DNA from 3 places in the Devosia sp. T2-14 genome. Region 1 is predicted to be linked to each of the others. Evidence: predicted binding sites of a transcription regulator. Region 1 holds the regulator's gene; each other region holds the start of a gene.
The links. Region 1 encodes LexA, which represses DNA repair genes until DNA is damaged. Its sites were predicted from a motif close to TGTTCNNNNTGTGTTCNG; they were not measured.
Positions count from the first base shown of each region.

Region 2: a site for LexA is predicted at 1,940-1,957, ahead of ssb (single-stranded DNA-binding protein). Genes of this name have one in related genera too.
Region 3: a site for LexA is predicted at 2,800-2,817, ahead of recA (recombinase RecA). Genes of this name have one in related genera too.

Region 1 covers NZ_AP027921.1:3,348,389-3,353,647, reverse strand. The annotation lists gene ACZ5WT_RS16470 (IlvD/Edd family dehydratase) at 1-799, shown strand, start outside; gene ACZ5WT_RS16465 (cold-shock protein) at 989-1,201, opposite strand; gene lexA (transcriptional repressor LexA) at 1,814-2,527, opposite strand; gene ACZ5WT_RS16455 (molybdopterin molybdotransferase MoeA) at 2,641-3,843, opposite strand; gene moaC (cyclic pyranopterin monophosphate synthase MoaC) at 3,840-4,316, opposite strand; gene trpC (indole-3-glycerol phosphate synthase TrpC) at 4,316-5,131, opposite strand; gene trpD (anthranilate phosphoribosyltransferase) at 5,128-5,259, opposite strand, start outside.
Region 2 covers NZ_AP027921.1:2,976,955-2,982,213, reverse strand. The annotation lists gene ACZ5WT_RS14700 (diguanylate cyclase domain-containing protein) at 1-513, shown strand, start outside; gene ACZ5WT_RS14695 (dihydrofolate reductase family protein) at 514-1,044, opposite strand; gene ssb (single-stranded DNA-binding protein) at 1,232-1,744, opposite strand; gene ACZ5WT_RS14685 (LysE family translocator) at 2,043-2,687, shown strand; gene ACZ5WT_RS14680 (hypothetical protein) at 2,674-2,904, shown strand; gene uvrA (excinuclease ABC subunit UvrA) at 2,904-5,259, shown strand, end outside.
Region 3 covers NZ_AP027921.1:3,704,697-3,709,955, reverse strand. The annotation lists gene ACZ5WT_RS18345 (4Fe-4S binding protein) at 1-1,238, opposite strand, end outside; gene ACZ5WT_RS18340 (SMP-30/gluconolactonase/LRE family protein) at 1,507-2,496, opposite strand; gene recA (recombinase RecA) at 2,900-3,973, shown strand; gene alaS (alanine--tRNA ligase) at 4,148-5,259, shown strand, end outside.

The sequences.
Region 1 (5,259 bases):
GGTCAACGAGCTGATGGGGCAGGGCCTGATCCGCGAGAATGCGCCCACCGTCAACGGCAAGTCGATGGGTGAAAACTGCCGCAACACTGTCATCCAGGATGACCGGGTGATCCGGCACTTCGACAATCCGCTCAAGGCCGAGGCAGGGTTCCTCGTGCTGCGTGGCAATCTGTTCGACAACGCCATCATGAAGACATCGGTGATTTCCAGCGAGTTCCGCGACCGCTACCTCAAGGACCCGGTACATCCGGGCATGTTCGAAGGCAAGGCGGTGGTGTTCGATGGTCCTGAGGACTATCACCACCGGATCGACGACCCTTCGCTGGAGATCGATGAGCACACACTGCTGTTCATGCGCGGCGCCGGGCCAATTGGTTATCCGGGGGCCGCGGAAGTGGTGAACATGCGGCCGCCTGCCTATCTCATCAAGAAGGGCATCAGCTCGCTGGCTTGCATCGGCGATGGCCGGCAGTCGGGCACCTCGGGTTCACCGTCCATTCTCAACGCCTCGCCCGAGGCGGCGGCGGGCGGCAATCTCGCCATCCTCAAGACCGGGGACCGGGTGCGCATCGACCTCAACAAGGGCCAGGCAAATATCCTGATCAGCGATGAAGAGATCGCGCAGCGCCGTGTCGCGCTTGAGGCTGCTGGCGGGTACAAATACCCCAAGCACCAGACGCCATGGCAGGAAATCCAGCGCGGGCTCGTCACCCAGCTCGGCGAGGGCGCGATCCTGCGGCCCGCCGAGAAGTACCAGCGCATCGCCCAGACAGAAGGTCTTCCGCGCGACAACCACTAGTCGCCTGGCAGCTTAGTTCCCGCATAACAGAGGCCCGCTTACGTGCGGGCCTTTTTGTTTGTGCGGCGTCGCCGCTTCGCGGGAACAACGCGAGCGACACGCCAAAACAAAAAAAACCACCGCGCCAGAAGCACGGTGGTCTCTCGCGAGCAGCACCGAAGCGCGCTCGCTGCATACAGCCTGATGCTACTAGAGCAGGGTCAGGTTGGTTGCCGATTCCTTGCCGTCACGGCCGGTCTCGAGCTCGTAGGTCACCTTGTCGTTCTCGTAGAGGCCCTGGAGGCCCGAACGCTGAACGGCGGAGATGTGGACGAAGGCATCCTTGCCGCCGTTTTCGGGCGAGATGAAGCCGAAGCCCTTGGTGGTGTTGAAGAACTTAACGGTGCCGGTGATCAGGGCCATAGTAGTTTCCTTTTGCTCGTAGCATCAGCGAACGAGCCAGTTTCTCGGTGGCAACATGCCAATGAGAGGTAACGTTCGCATGATAGAGAAGGAAGCCAAGGTCCGGCGTACCGGCATCAGCAGCCGACTTAGGCTGAAAACGTATGCCGCTTTATTGCACGGAACGCCGTCGACCGCAAGGTCTCGCGCAGACCTGGGCAGGAGAACAAATTGCTGGCGCAAGTAAATTCGGCGATGTGATTGTTTCGCGCTGGTCTGCGGCGAGAACCCACGAAACGGTAGTGGACACAGTTGAAATCGCCGAAGCGACCCCAAACAACGCTGCCTGAAGGTTGAGCGCCGTAGACCACCGCCGGTGGACGGCCGCGAGTGCTTCAAGCGAACGCCTAATTCTGGCTGGATTGGCGATCGCAGTTTCGCGGTGGTGTCATTTCAGTGACCGAGCATGGCCTCTTGCCCAGCCAGAGCCACTCGACGGCCCGGGTAACTGATCAGCCATGCGGAGGAAACGCCAAAGCCTCGTTCCGTCCTAAAACGGTCGAGGCTTCACGGCATTACCAGCTGAAAGAGGTGGCGGACGAGCAGCAGCTCAACCGCGAGATCAAAAGCGGCTCAGTATTTGCGCAGCAGGCCGACGAGACGGCCCTGCACCTTGACGCGGTCGGGCGGGAAGATCCGGGTTTCGTAGGCCGGGTTTGCGGCTTCAAGTGCCACAGTATTACCCTTGCGGCGCAGGCGCTTAAGGGTGGCTTCTTCATCGTCTACAAGAGCAACGATAATCTCGCCGGTGCTGGCTGCGTCCTGCTTCTTGATGAGCACGGTGTCACCGTCAAAGATCCCGGCCTCGATCATCGAGTCGCCACGCACTTCGAGTGCATAGTGCTCGCCTGCACCCAGCATTTCGGGTGGAACCATGATGGTGTGGGAGTGGTTCTGAATGGCTTCAATGGGCGTACCGGCAGCGATGCGGCCCATGACCGGGATCGACACCGGCCGGGCATAATCTTCGGCGGCGGTGACGCGCGAGGGGGGCGTCGCGACCTTGCCCAGGTTCCCTTCGATGACCGATGGCTCGAACCGGGCGCGGCGGCCTCCGAGCGAGGGGTTCATGGAGTCGGGCAGCTTGACCACTTCAAGCGCGCGCGCCCTGTTGGGCAGGCGGCGGATGAAGCCGCGCTCTTCCAGCGCTGTGATCAACCGGTGGATGCCCGATTTCGACGCAAGATCGAGCGCGTCTTTCATTTCATCGAAGGACGGCGGAATCCCGCTTTCTTTCATCCTTTCATGGATGAACATCAGCAGCTCGTGTTGTTTGCGCGTGAGCATGGGCCCCTCGATGAGAGAATCGGAACATAGACAGAACGACTATACGTGTTCCAGTTATGTTCCGCAATATCCCACGAAAATGAAGTATTCGCGCTGCGACTTCGAGCTGGGCGTCAGAAGTCGTCGATCGGCATGGCCTCAACGATGGTGCCGGCGGGCTGGCCGGGATCGTTCTCAGGCTGGATGATTAGCATGTCGGCCGCGGCGAGCGAGGACGTGTGGCCGCTGTCGGTCTGGCTGATGGGCTCCAGCACCGGGCCCGTCGTCGTGTGAACGAGGCGGGCGCGCATGAAGTGGCGCCGCGCAGTATTCGGTGGCGTGGCAGACGCCAGGGGCAGGTGCCAGCGCGTCGGTTCGGCATAACCGAGCCACTTTCGCAGGGCCGGGCGGATGAACACCAGCGCCGTCACCATAGCCGAGACCGGGTTGCCGGGCAGTCCGAAGATCAGCGTCTTGCCGCGCATGCCGAACATCAGCGGTTTTCCGGGGCGCATGTTGATGCGCCAGAAGTCGAGGGTAACGCCCAGTTCGAGCAGGATTTCCTGCACGATATCGTGGTCCCCGACGCTGGCGCCGCCTGTGGTGACCAGAATGTCGGGTTCGCCGGCGAAGATCTCGACGAGCTTGCTTCGTAGCGCCGAGCGGTCGTCGCGGGCGATGCCATGGTCAGAAACCGTTTCGGCGTAGGGCGCCAGCAGGGGCGCCAGCCCAAAGCTGTTGGAGGCCACGATCTGGTCGGGACCAAGCTCGGCGCCGGGCAGAACTAGCTCATCGCCAGTCGCCAGCAGGGCGATGCGTGGACGTTTCGCGACGCTCAGTTCACCCATATTGGCCGCTGCGGCGACGGCGAGGTGCATGGGGCCGAGGCGTGCGCCGGGTGCCACCAGAGGCTGACCGGTGGCAAAGTCGTTGCCGCGCGGACGCACACTGTGGCCGCGGCGGGCAGGGACGGTGAAGCGGACCATGGAGCCGTTCACGACGGCCTCTTCCTGCATGATGACGGTGTCTGCGCCCTCGGGCACCGGCGCGCCGGTGAAGATACGCACGGCCTCGCCCGGGCCCACAGTCCCCGCAAAGCCCGCTCCGGCCTGCGAGGTGCCGATAACAGACAGGTTGTGGCCGTCCACGATATCGGCGGCGCGGAGGGCGTAGCCGTCCATGGCGCTTGCGTTGAACGGGGGCTGGTCGTGCGTGGCAATGATCGGGGCGAACAGCACCCGGCCGGCTGCCTCCTGCAGCGGCACGGTTTCGCCCTGCGGCGCGGGCACGCGTTTGAGGATGGCGGCAATGGCGTCGTCGACAGGAAGCAGGCTCATGTCCGGGTGAAATCGCCTGATTTGCCGCCGGATTTCTCCAGCACGCAGATGTCGGTCACGGTCATGGCCCGGTCGATCGCCTTGGCCATATCAAAGAGCGTCAGCGCCGATGTGGATGCCGCCAGCAGCGCTTCCATTTCAACGCCGGTCTGGCCAGTGGTCTCGGCCGTGGCGTGGATGAGGATGGCATTTTCGCCATCCTGCGCAATCTCGACGCTCACCTTGGTCAGCGGAATTGGGTGGCAGAGCGGAATAAGATCCGAGGTCTTCTTGGCGGCCATGATGCCGGCAACCCGCGCCACGGCAAGCGCGTCGCCTTTTTTGAGGCCGCCGGCCATGATGGTGGCGACGGTCTCGGGGAGGGCGACGATGCGGGCCTGGGCCACGGCGCGGCGGCGCGTTACCGCCTTGTCGCCAATATCGACGATATGGGCCTCGCCCCTGGAATTGAGGTGCGTAAGGCCCCCGGTCATCAGAGTGCCGCCTGCGGCGCACCCATCAGCAGCGCGCGGGTTGCCGCCACCACGTCATGCTGGCGCATCAGGCTTTCGCCGACGAGGAATGTGCCAATGCCGGACTCGCGATCAAGCTTCAGGACGTCATCATGGGTCGAGATGCCGCTTTCGCTGACCAGAAGCGTGCCCTTGGGAACGCCGGCAGCCAGGTTGACCGAGGTCTGCAGCGTCGTTTCGAACGTGCGCAGGTTGCGATTGTTGATGCCGATGAACTTGGCGTCGAGCCCGAGCGCACGATCAAGCTCGAGCTGGTCGTGCACTTCCACTAGGGCGTCCATGCCCCATTCGTGGGCGGCATCGAGCAGATAACGCGCCGCGTCGTCATCGACGGCTGCCAGGATGATCAGGATGCAGTCGGCGCCCCAGGCGCGGGCCTCGGCGACCTGATAGGTTTCGAACAGGAAGTCCTTGCGCAGCACCGGCAACTGAGTGGCGGCGCGTGCCTCGATCAAATAGCTCGGCGAGCCCTGAAAGCTCGGGCGGTCGGTCAGCACGGAGAGGCAGGCAGCGCCGGCGGTTTCGTAGCTGCGGGCGATTTCGGCCGGGTTGAAGTCCGGGCGGATCAGCCCCTTGGAGGGGCTGGCCTTTTTGACTTCGGCGATCAGGGCATAGTGCCCTTGCGTGCGCTTGGCCTCGATCGCCCTAATGAAACCGCGCGGCGCGGGCTGGTCATGGGCCTCAGCCACCACCTCGGCCCACGGGCGCATGGCCTTTGCGGCGGCGATTTCCTCGCGCTTGTAGGATTCGATCTGCTTGAGGATATCGGTCATTATTCTCGTCCGTTCGATACCGCCACGAGGCGGGCGAGTGTTGCTTTGGATTTGCCGCTGTCGATGAGGCCGGCGGCCATGGCGATGCCGTCCTCGATTGTGGCAACCTTGTCGGCGACAAGCAGGGCGGC
Region 2 (5,259 bases), 370 kb from region 1:
CACAACCGCTATCTGGCCGAATTCGACGTCATGACCGGGCTCGCCAACCGCGCCAAGTTTCAGGCCCGGCTAGCCGAGGTCGACGCGGCCGGTGGCGGCATTGGCGCCATGCTTCTGGTCGACCTCGATGGCTTCAAGCAGATCAACGACACCTATGGTCACGCCCGTGGCGATGAGTGCATTCGTCAGGCAGCCATTCGCCTGCGCGATTGTTGTGTTGGCGCCGATCTGGTGGCGCGCATAGGCGGCGACGAGTTTGCCGTCCTGGCGGGCCCCAAGATGGACCGCCTCGAAGTTGAAGATATGGCCAGCGACATCGTGGCCGCCCTGCGGCGGCCGTTCGTCCGTGCCGGGGAGACCATGGCCATGGGTGCCTCTGTTGGCATTGCCATGGCCACCGGAGCTTCAACGTCCGACTTGTTCCGGCAGGCCGACACGGCCCTCTATGCCGCCAAGGCCGCGGGGCGCGGCACTAGCCGCACCTTCGGCGTCCCGGTGCGCCGTACGGGCTGATCAGGCTGGCTCGTAACTGAGCCCGATGACGTCACCGTCGTATCGCTCGGTGCCGGTCAGCCGCAGGGGCGGCCGCGGACCCGAAAAGTAGGAAACCCCTTCCCCGAGCACGACCGGGTGCAGGTAAATCCGGTACTCATCGATCAGACCCAGTTCGGTCAGGCGGCCCGCCAGCTTTGGCCCGCCGACCTCGACCTCACCATCCACCTCGGCCTTGAGCCTGCGGATTCCATCTTCGTCGCGGATCAGCGTGGCGTTTGGGCCGACAGTTTCCAGCGTGCGTGAGACTACCCATTTTGGGTTGTTGCGCCACGCCGCCGCGAAGTCGTGCTTGTCGTCATCCCAATCGGGCTGATCCTCGTCCCAGTAGCTCATCAACTCGTAGAGCCGGCGTCCGTAGAGGCTTCCGGCGAGGCCTCGCGTCTGCTTGGTGAACTGGCGAAACAGCATTTGGCTTGGTTCGAACGGAAAGCGATCGTGATCAACAAAACCGTCCAGGGACTGGTTCATTCCAAAGAAGAATCTAGCCATGCGTGTGCTCCCATTGACTGGATGCGGTCGAATGCCTGCCTTCATTATCGTCAGACAGTCGTAGCAGCCAACGCGCAGCGGAAACCACCCCAAAAGTGAAGCAGCGACCAAAAGCAAAATGGGCCGCCAGAGCGACCCATTTCGTATCTTGTAACAAGGCTTCCAACGGCAGTACTGCCGCCGATCCTTAGAACGGGATGTCGTCGTCCATCCCGCCGGGCTCGAAGGCCGGGGCATTGGCCTGCGGGCGACGCGCGCCGCCGCCAGCCGGGGCGCCCCGGAAGCCGCCATCATTCCCGCCATAGCCACCGTCATTACCGCCGCCACGCGATGCGCCTTCGCCTTCACCGCGGCCGTCAAGCAGGGTCAGGTTCGAGTTAAAGCCCTGCAGCACGATCTCGGTGGAATACTTGTCCTGGCCGGACTGGTCCTGCCACTTGCGGGTCTGCAGTTGGCCTTCGATATAGACCTTGCTGCCCTTGCGCAGGTAGCTCTCGGCCACGCGGGTCAGGCCTTCCGAGAAAATCACCACGCGGTGCCACTCGGTCTTTTCGCGGCGCTCGCCGGTATTGCGGTCCTTCCAGGTCTCGGAAGTCGCGATCGACAGGTTCACCACCTTGCCGCCGCTGGGCAGGTTCCGCACTTCGGGATCTGCCCCGAGATTGCCCACCAGAATGACCTTGTTCACGCTGCCAGCCATGGCAAAATTCCTTTTCAATTCAGTCCCGGACCTCTGTGGTCACGAAACCCTCACTTACCGTGTGCACCACCCCGGCACCCCAGGCATGGGCGCTCGGTCGGTCGCGTAGAGCACGGCAGCATATCGCTTCCCTGTGGCGAAAGCGCGCCAGAACCAGCGCTTCTCAACAGTCTTCCGCGCACCTGCGCCAACACTTGTTCCTGTTATGTTCCGCTAATATCCACTTGTCAAGCGAGCGTTGCTGACACTCCCTGTCAGCAGCCCTGCCCCAAGGCAGACGGGCTAACGGGGTACTATCGTGGACTATGCACAGGCGCTGTGGATCTATCTCATTCTGCTGTTCGGCATCATCGTCGTGCCGGGCATGGACATGTTCTTTGTCCTCGCCAATGCGCTGACGCGGGGCCGGCGCGCCGGCTTTGCCGCCGTGGGCGGCATCATGGTGGGCGGCGCCGTGCACACGCTGTTCGGTGCGCTGGCCGTGGGCGCCCTCACCCAGCTGCCATCGGGCCTGTTCCGCGGCATGATCTTAGTCGGCGCTGCCTATATGGGCTGGATCGGCTATACCCTTTTGCGCAGCACGATCACCGTCGACGACATCGGCCAGGCCACCACCCGCTCCGATTGGGTGGCGTTCAGGCAGGGTCTGGTCACCTGCTTGCTCAATCCCAAGGCTTATCTGTTTGTGCTGGCGGTCTATCCGCAATTCATGCGTCCCGAATACGGTCCAATCTGGTCGCAGGCGCTGATCATGGGCGCCATGACGGTTTCGATGCAATTCGTCATCTATGGCGCGCTGGCTTTGGCCGCCGGACAAGGTCGCGCCGCATTGGTGGGGCAGCCTGAAGGCACGATCTGGATCGGACGCGGTGCCGGGGCATTGTTTGTCGCCGCCGCCCTGTTCACCGCCTGGCATGGAATGACCCAGCATGTCGGCCCTTGACCGAATCTTGTTTGTTCCTTTTATGTTCTGGATGTATGCTGCCACGGCAGGCAAATCCCGAAACACCGCGGTTACCGCTGCATTGGTCACCACTGCGTGCAGATTGCTTGCAGCCGGGCGCCGCGACGCCTATTTGTCTGGTCTTCCCGACCGAAGCCTGTTTGTTGACTTTGCTGCCGCGCTGCCAAATGGCGCCCTGAGCCATGGACTGAAATAATGACGCCCAAACCCAGCCAGAACCGTGAGATCATCGTCCGCGGCGCCCGTGAGCACAATCTGAAGGGCATCGACCTCAAACTGCCGCGCGATAGCCTCATCGTGATGACGGGCCTTTCGGGCTCGGGCAAGTCTTCGCTCGCCTTCGATACCATCTATGCCGAAGGCCAGCGCCGTTACGTGGAATCCCTGTCGGCCTATGCCCGCCAATTCCTCGAAATGATGCAGAAGCCCGATGTGGAGCATATCGAGGGCCTCAGCCCTGCTATTTCCATCGAGCAGAAGACCACCTCGCGCAATCCGCGCTCGACGGTGGGCACTGTCACCGAAATCTACGACTACCTGCGCCTGCTCTATGCGCGCGTCGGCGTGCCCTATTCGCCGGCCACCGGCCTGCCCATTGAAAGCCAGACCGTCAGCCAGATGGTCGACAAGGTGCTCGAACTCCCCGAAGGCACCCGCGTCTACCTGCTCGCGCCGATCGCCCGGGGCCGCAAGGGCGAGTTCAAGAAGGAACTGGCCGAACTGATGCGCAAGGGGTTCCAGCGCATCAAGATCGATGGCGAGTATCACGAAATCGAAGACGCTCCGGCGCTGGACAAGAAGTTCAAGCACGACCTGGAAGTGGTGGTGGACCGGCTCGTTGTCGGCCCCGATATTTCCGGCCGCCTCGCCGAGAGCTTCGAGACTGCGCTGAAGCTGGCCGACGGCATTGCGCTGGTCGAATTTGCCGACGAGAAGAACGAGGATGGCACGCCGCGTGTCATCACCATGTCCGAGAAGTTCGCCTGCCCGGTTTCCGGCTTCACCATTGCCGAAATCGAGCCGCGCCTGTTCTCGTTCAACAACCCGTTCGGCGCCTGCCCTGTCTGCGATGGCCTGGGCACCGAGCAGAAGATCGACCCCGATCAGATCGTGCCGGATGCAACCCTGTCCATCCGCGACGGCGCCATCCTGCCCTGGAGCAAGACCAGCGCACCCTACTACCTGCAGACCCTGCAGGCTGTGGTGAAGCACTATGGTGCCTCCACCGGCACCGCCTGGAACGAGCTGCCCTTCGACGTGCAGCACGCCGTGCTCTATGGCACGGACAAAACGCCGATCAATTTCGTCTATGACGACGGCCTGCGCCAATACAAGACCACCAAGCCCTTCGAGGGCGTCATCGGCAACCTTGAGCGTCGCTACAAGGAAACCGAAAGCGCCGGCATGCGCGAAGAAATCGAAAAATACATGTCGGCCAAGCCCTGCGTGTCCTGTGGTGGCTATCGCCTCAAGCCGGAGTCCCTCGCGGTCAAGATTGATGGCCTCCATGTCGGCCAGGTCACCGAGAAGTCGATCCGCAAGGCCGCCGAATGGTTCGAGGCGCTGCCCGAAAAGTTCACGCCCAACCAGAAGCTGATCGGCGAGCGCATCCTCAAGGAAATCCGCGAACGCCTGAACTTCCTCATCGATGTGGGCCTCGACTATCTCACCATGGCGCGCAATTCCGGCACGCTGTCGGGTGGCGAGAGCCAGCGTATCCGACTTGCCAGCCAGATTGGTTCGGGCCTGACCGGCGTGCTTTATGTGTTGGACGAGCCGTCTATTGGCCTGCACCAGCGCGACAATGCGCGCCTGCTCGAGACGCTGCAGCGCCTGCGCGACATCGGCAATACCGTCATCGTGGTCGAGCACGACGAGGACGCCATCCTCACCGCTGACTATGTGGTCGATATTGGCCCGGGCGCCGGCGTGCATGGCGGCCATATCGTCGCCGAGGGCACCCCGCAGGATATCCTCAATCACCCTGACTCCCTCACCGGCCAGTATCTGTCCGGCCGCATGGGCATTCCCATCCCGACCGATCGTCGCGAAGGCAAGAAGGGCAAAGTGCTCAGCGTCAAGGGCGCGACCGGCAACAACCTCAAGAACGTCTCGGTCGATGTGCCGCTCGGCATGTTCGTCGCCATCACCGGCGTGTCCGGCGGCGGCAAGTCGACCCTGATGATCGACACCATGTATCAGGCCATCGCTCGCCGCCTGAATGGTGCGCGCGTGGTCCCTGCCCCGCACGAAAGCCTGACCGGCCTCGAATTCCTCGACAAGGTCATCGATATCGACCAGTCGCCGATCGGGCGCACGCCGCGTTCCAACCCGGCCACCTATACGGGAGCTTTCGCGCCCCTGCGCGAGTGGTTCGCCAGCCTGCCTGAATCCAAGCAGCGCGGCTATGGCCCGGGCCGCTTCAGCTTCAACGTCAAGGGCGGCCGCTGCGAGAAATGCGAGGGCGATGGCGTTCTCAAGATCGAGATGCACTTCCTGCCCGACGTCTATGTCACCTGCGACGTCTGCAAGGGTAAGCGCTACAATCGCG
Region 3 (5,259 bases), 360 kb from region 1:
GACTGGAACGCTAGGATGCCGGTGAGGACAGTTAGAGCCAGTCCGAGGATGATCACTTCCGTCCGGCTTTGCTCCCATGCCTCCACCCAGGCGGGAACCGGGTCCGGTTCGGGCATCAGGATGTGCTGGGCCGGCAATTGATAATTCAGCACGGGCAGGGCGATCGTTGCGGCGCCGCCGCTGGCATCTGCAGCATGGACCAGCACTTCCACGCCCCAGGGCGCCAGCGGGTCGAAGCCGCTATCGGGCGGCAGCAGCACCATGCCGCTGACCTTGCCCAGTCGGATGCCCGCACGCATGAAATGGGACTTGTCGAATTCGAAGCTGCGGTCGCCCTGCAGGATGCGCAGCCGCTCAAGGTGAAAGCCGGTGGAACTGTTCTGGAATTTGTACCCCAGGAAATCATAGCGCCCATTCGAGGCAAGGAAGATTGCCTGCGACCCCGCGGGATAGTCGGCGAAGATCAGGTCGTGGCTGCCCCGGCCGGCGGCATTCCGGCCGATCATGGCCGGCGTGGCGAGACCGGCGCGCAGTTGCAGGTAGATCTCGTCAGGCCCCCCGCGTGGGGCAATTTCAGGGGTCATCCCGGCTGCGCCAGCCTGCTCCATCACCCGGGCAAGGTCGGCGTTGGTGATGGTCATCGATGCGATGGAGCCATCGGCCAGCAGGGCATTGTGATCCATCGGGGCAAAGCTATCGATGTCGAGCGTCGGCTGCGTGATCACCGGCCGGCCCAGCCTTGCGCTCAGCACCATGCGAGCACTGTCGCGGATGGCGTTGCGGAAGGCGCGCCCGGAGGTCGTTACCCCGGCAAGGAATTCCGGCTTGGGCCCATCGGCGGCGCCGGTCCGCGAGGACATGCCTGCGGTGGCAGTCAGAAACTTGTCCGTTAGCGCGATGAGGCGGTCGTCCTCGACAATCAGCGGCTCGCGGTGGAACAGGCTGACGGCGCTCGTCACCCGGCCATCCAGGCCGACGCCCGCAATGATGTCGAAGGGCGTGCCCGAATAGCCATGGGCGCGCACGATATCCAGCGTCGAAAAGATGTATCCGAGAAGCGTGTCGCCACTGTAGGCGGCAGCCGAGGGCGGCCCGTCGTCGACGAGCAATTCGGTTCGGTCCGCTTCGGGAAACACCCTGCTGACCACATCTGGCGTCAGCCGCTCGCTCAATGCGGGCGGATGCTCGACATATTCGTAGTCTACGGCCTGAGCCTGCGATGTGCCCAGGAGCGACACGCAGAAAACTGCCGGTAAGAAAAGTCCGGCGAGTCGGGCAATACGACCAAAAAAACTAGACAAAACAAGTCCCCCACCGCCGGAATGCGCTTCGATGGTTGATATGAGTCTATGCCAATTTGTCGCACCGGGGGAAGGCGTTCCCGGGCACATCCGTCCACTCGGCGGGATTTTGGAGGACCGGCTTGCCGATTTGACATGGAGGGCGGCCGGGCAATCCGGGCGGACTGCAGCGTCCACCCGGTCGTTCGAGCAGTGCTGGTTGCGGTCAGTCCAGCTTCAGGAAAGCCAGTCCGTTATTGTTGTTGAGCGGGATCACCAGCTGATTGGCTTCGGCGTCGTAGCACATCGAGGCAGCGCTAGGGACGCCGGTGGTGATCAGCTCGGCAGGCTGTCCGGGGACGATTTTGGAAATACCGCCCTGCGTGACGCTGCTGACATATTTAGTGCCGTCGGCCATGATCACGAGGCCGTCGCTGCCGGGCTGCGCGGCATGCTCGGTGTTGAGCAGCTTGCCGTCGGGCGAGAAGGTCAGCACGGCATCGTCGCCGATATTGACCACGACAACATTGCCCTCGCCGTCGATCCCGACGCCGTTTGGCGATGCGAGTGGGGCGCCGTCAAGGAAGATGCTCGACGTGCCGTCCGGGTTGATCTTGTAGATGCGCATCGGGTCGTTGTCCCTGCCGCCCCCGGTCTGGGACGCATAGATCGTGCCATCGTCTGCGACTTCGATATCGTTGAACCATGCGACATCAGGCACGGGAATTTCGCCTGAGGGTGCGCCGGTTGCCATGTCGAACATGCGAATGACGGCAGTCCGGGCCACGCCGTCAGCGGTGCCTCCGTCGCTGTCGGCGGCGTAGAGCGTTCCATTGATGATGTCGCTGCCGAACGGCTCGTTGAGCACCAGTCCATTGCGGTTGGCTCCAATCCAGCGCGGCGTATGCACGGAACCATCGTGGTTGATCAGTGACACGAAGGCGTCGTTGGGAAACCTGTCCTGCGGCGCGCCCCGGTTGAGGGCCACGATGAGATTGCGTTCGGCGTCGTAGGAGCAGCTTTCGGTGCTCACCAGCGCGCCGTACATTTTCACATTGTCGGAAGCCGGGGTGTAGGCGCCGTCGCGGCTGGTCACCCCCACGGGCATGCCCGCCTTGAACGGCTGGGCCTCAGCCGGCGCTGGGGCCTGCTGCGCGATGGCCGCTGTCGGGCTCAGCAAAATGACGGCACAAATGCTTAGTTTGGACAATTTCATCAAAAAACTCCCAGTCATATCTGGTGGGAGGGCCGCATGGTTGCGGCCCCTAAGGTTTCATAAGAATCTCTTTCGGCTCGAAGCGACGCGTAATCGGCACGATGTCGCACGATCGATCATTGAGCATTTGCTCCGCGCTGGCCAGTGACCGGAATGGCCAACTTGCCAAGCTGCTGGCGCAAGTCTTTGAGGACCTCGGGTACTGGGTCGCAAAAATCCAAATCGTGACGGGAATCGAATCCCGATAGTCATCTAACCAGCAGATGCGCGATTGAATGTTCTCATTTTGTCCCTTGACATGACGGGAACAAGATGAGAACAAATAGCGCACATTCAATGCATGTTCACCAGCGGCTTCGGCGCGTTGCGCAGCCTCCCAGAGCGTGGAATAAGGAGAGAATAGATGGCGAACGCGTCGCTTCGTGTAGTTGAAGGTGGATCGATGGATAAGGACAAGGCACTTGCTGCGGCGCTCAGCCAGATTGAGCGCAATTTCGGCAAGGGCTCGATCATGCGGCTCGGCGAGGCATCGTCGATCGAGGTCGAATCGATCTCTACCGGTTCGCTCGGGCTCGACATTGCCCTGGGCATTGGCGGTCTTCCCAAGGGCCGTATTGTTGAAATTTTCGGGCCTGAAAGCTCGGGCAAGACCACGCTTGCGCTTCACGTCATTGCCGAGGCCCAGAAGGCCGGCGGCATCTGCGCTTTCGTGGACGCCGAGCATGCGCTCGATCCGATCTATGCCCGCAAGCTGGGCGTCAATGTCGATGACCTGCTGATCTCCCAGCCTGATGCTGGCGAGCAGGCACTCGAAATCACCGATACCCTGGTCCGCTCCGGCGCCATCGACGTGCTGGTGGTCGATTCGGTGGCTGCGCTCACCCCGCGCGCTGAACTCGAAGGCGAAATGGGCGACGCATTGCCAGGCCTGCAGGCTCGTTTGATGAGCCAGGCCATGCGCAAGCTGACCTCGTCGATTTCCAAGTCGAAGTGCCTTGTCATCTTCATCAACCAGATCCGCATGAAGATTGGCGTGATGTATGGTTCGCCCGAGACGACGACGGGCGGTAACGCGCTCAAGTTCTACGCCTCTGTGCGCCTTGATATCCGCCGGATCGGCGCGCTCAAGGATCGCGAGGAGATCGTCGGCAACCAGACGCGCGTGAAGGTGGTCAAGAACAAGCTGGCTCCTCCGTTCCGTCAGGTCGAATTCGACATCATGTATGGCGAAGGCATTTCCAAGACCGGCGAACTGCTCGATCTGGGCGTGAAGTCGGGCATCATCGAGAAGTCGGGCGCCTGGTTCTCCTGGGATAGCCAACGACTGGGGCAGGGCCGGGAAAACTCCCGTCAGTTCCTCAAGGACAATCCGGCGATTGCCAACACCATTGAACAGGGTGTGCGGGAAAGCTCGGGCCTGCTGGGGGAAGTTCTCCTGGTTGCAGGCGGCGACGACGCCGGTGGCGAAGACGAGTAATCCACTCCTCCCATGCAGGGATTTTCTGGGGCATTGCGCAGGCGATGCCCCTTTTCTTTGCAGAAAGGCGCCAAGCCCGCTGCAATGCTGGACATTCCGGCAGGCTGCACGATAGAAAGCAGCCCGACACTGTCTGCAGCGCCCGGCGCGTTCTTCCGTGATGAAAGCCTATAGATGACCAGCGTAAACGACCTCCGTTCGAGCTTCGTCGACTACTTTGCCCGCAATGGTCATGAGGCCGTGGCGTCGAGCCCGCTGGTTCCGCGCAATGACCCGACGCTGATGTTCACCAATTCGGGCATGGTGCAGTTCAAGAACACCTTTACCGGTGTCGAAAAGCGTCCCTATTCGCGGGCCACGACGGCGCAGAAATGCGTGCGTGCCGGCGGCAAGCACAATGACCTCGATAATGTGGGCTTCACTGCGCGCCACCACACCTTCTTCGAGATGCTCGGCAATTTCTCGTTCGGCGACTATTTCAAGGACCGCGCGATCGAACTGGCCTGGAACCTGCTGACCAAGGATTGGGGCCTGCCCAAGGACAAGCTGATGGTCACCGTCTACCAGGACGATGACGAGGCGATGGAACTCTGGAAGAAGATTGCCGGCCTGTCCGAGGATCGCATCGTGCGGCTCGGCGCCAAATCTAACTTCTGGCAGATGGGCGATACCGGTCCGTGCGGCCCGTGCTCGGAAATCTTCTACGACCACGGCGAACACGTCTGGGGTGGCCCTCCGGGTTCGCCGGAAGAAGATGGCGATCGCTGGATCGAGATCTGGAACCTGGTGTTCATGCAGTATGAGCAGTATGGCGACGGATCGCGCACCGCGCTGCCGCGTCCCTCGATCGACACCGGCATGGGCCTCGAGCGCGTCGCTGCTGTTATGCAGGGTGTGCACGACAACTACGATATCGACTTGTTCAAGTCGCTGATTGGTGCTGCCGCCCAGGCAACCGGCGCCGAGATCAATGGCGAAGGCAATCGAAGCCTGCGCGTCATCGCCGATCACCTCCGCTCCATGAGCTTCCTCATTGCTGAAGGCGTGCTGCCCTCCAATGAAGGCCGTGGTTATGTGCTGCGCCGCATCATGCGCCGCGCAATGCGTCACGCGACCCTGCTCGGTTCGTCCGAGCCGGTGATCTACAAGCTTGTGCCGACGCTGGTGCGCGAGATGGGCCAGGCCTATCCCGAACTCAGCCGTGGCGAAGCCATGATCGCCGAGACCGTCCGCCTCGAAGAAGGTCGCTTCCTCAAGACTTTGGGCCGCGGCCTGCAGATTCTGGC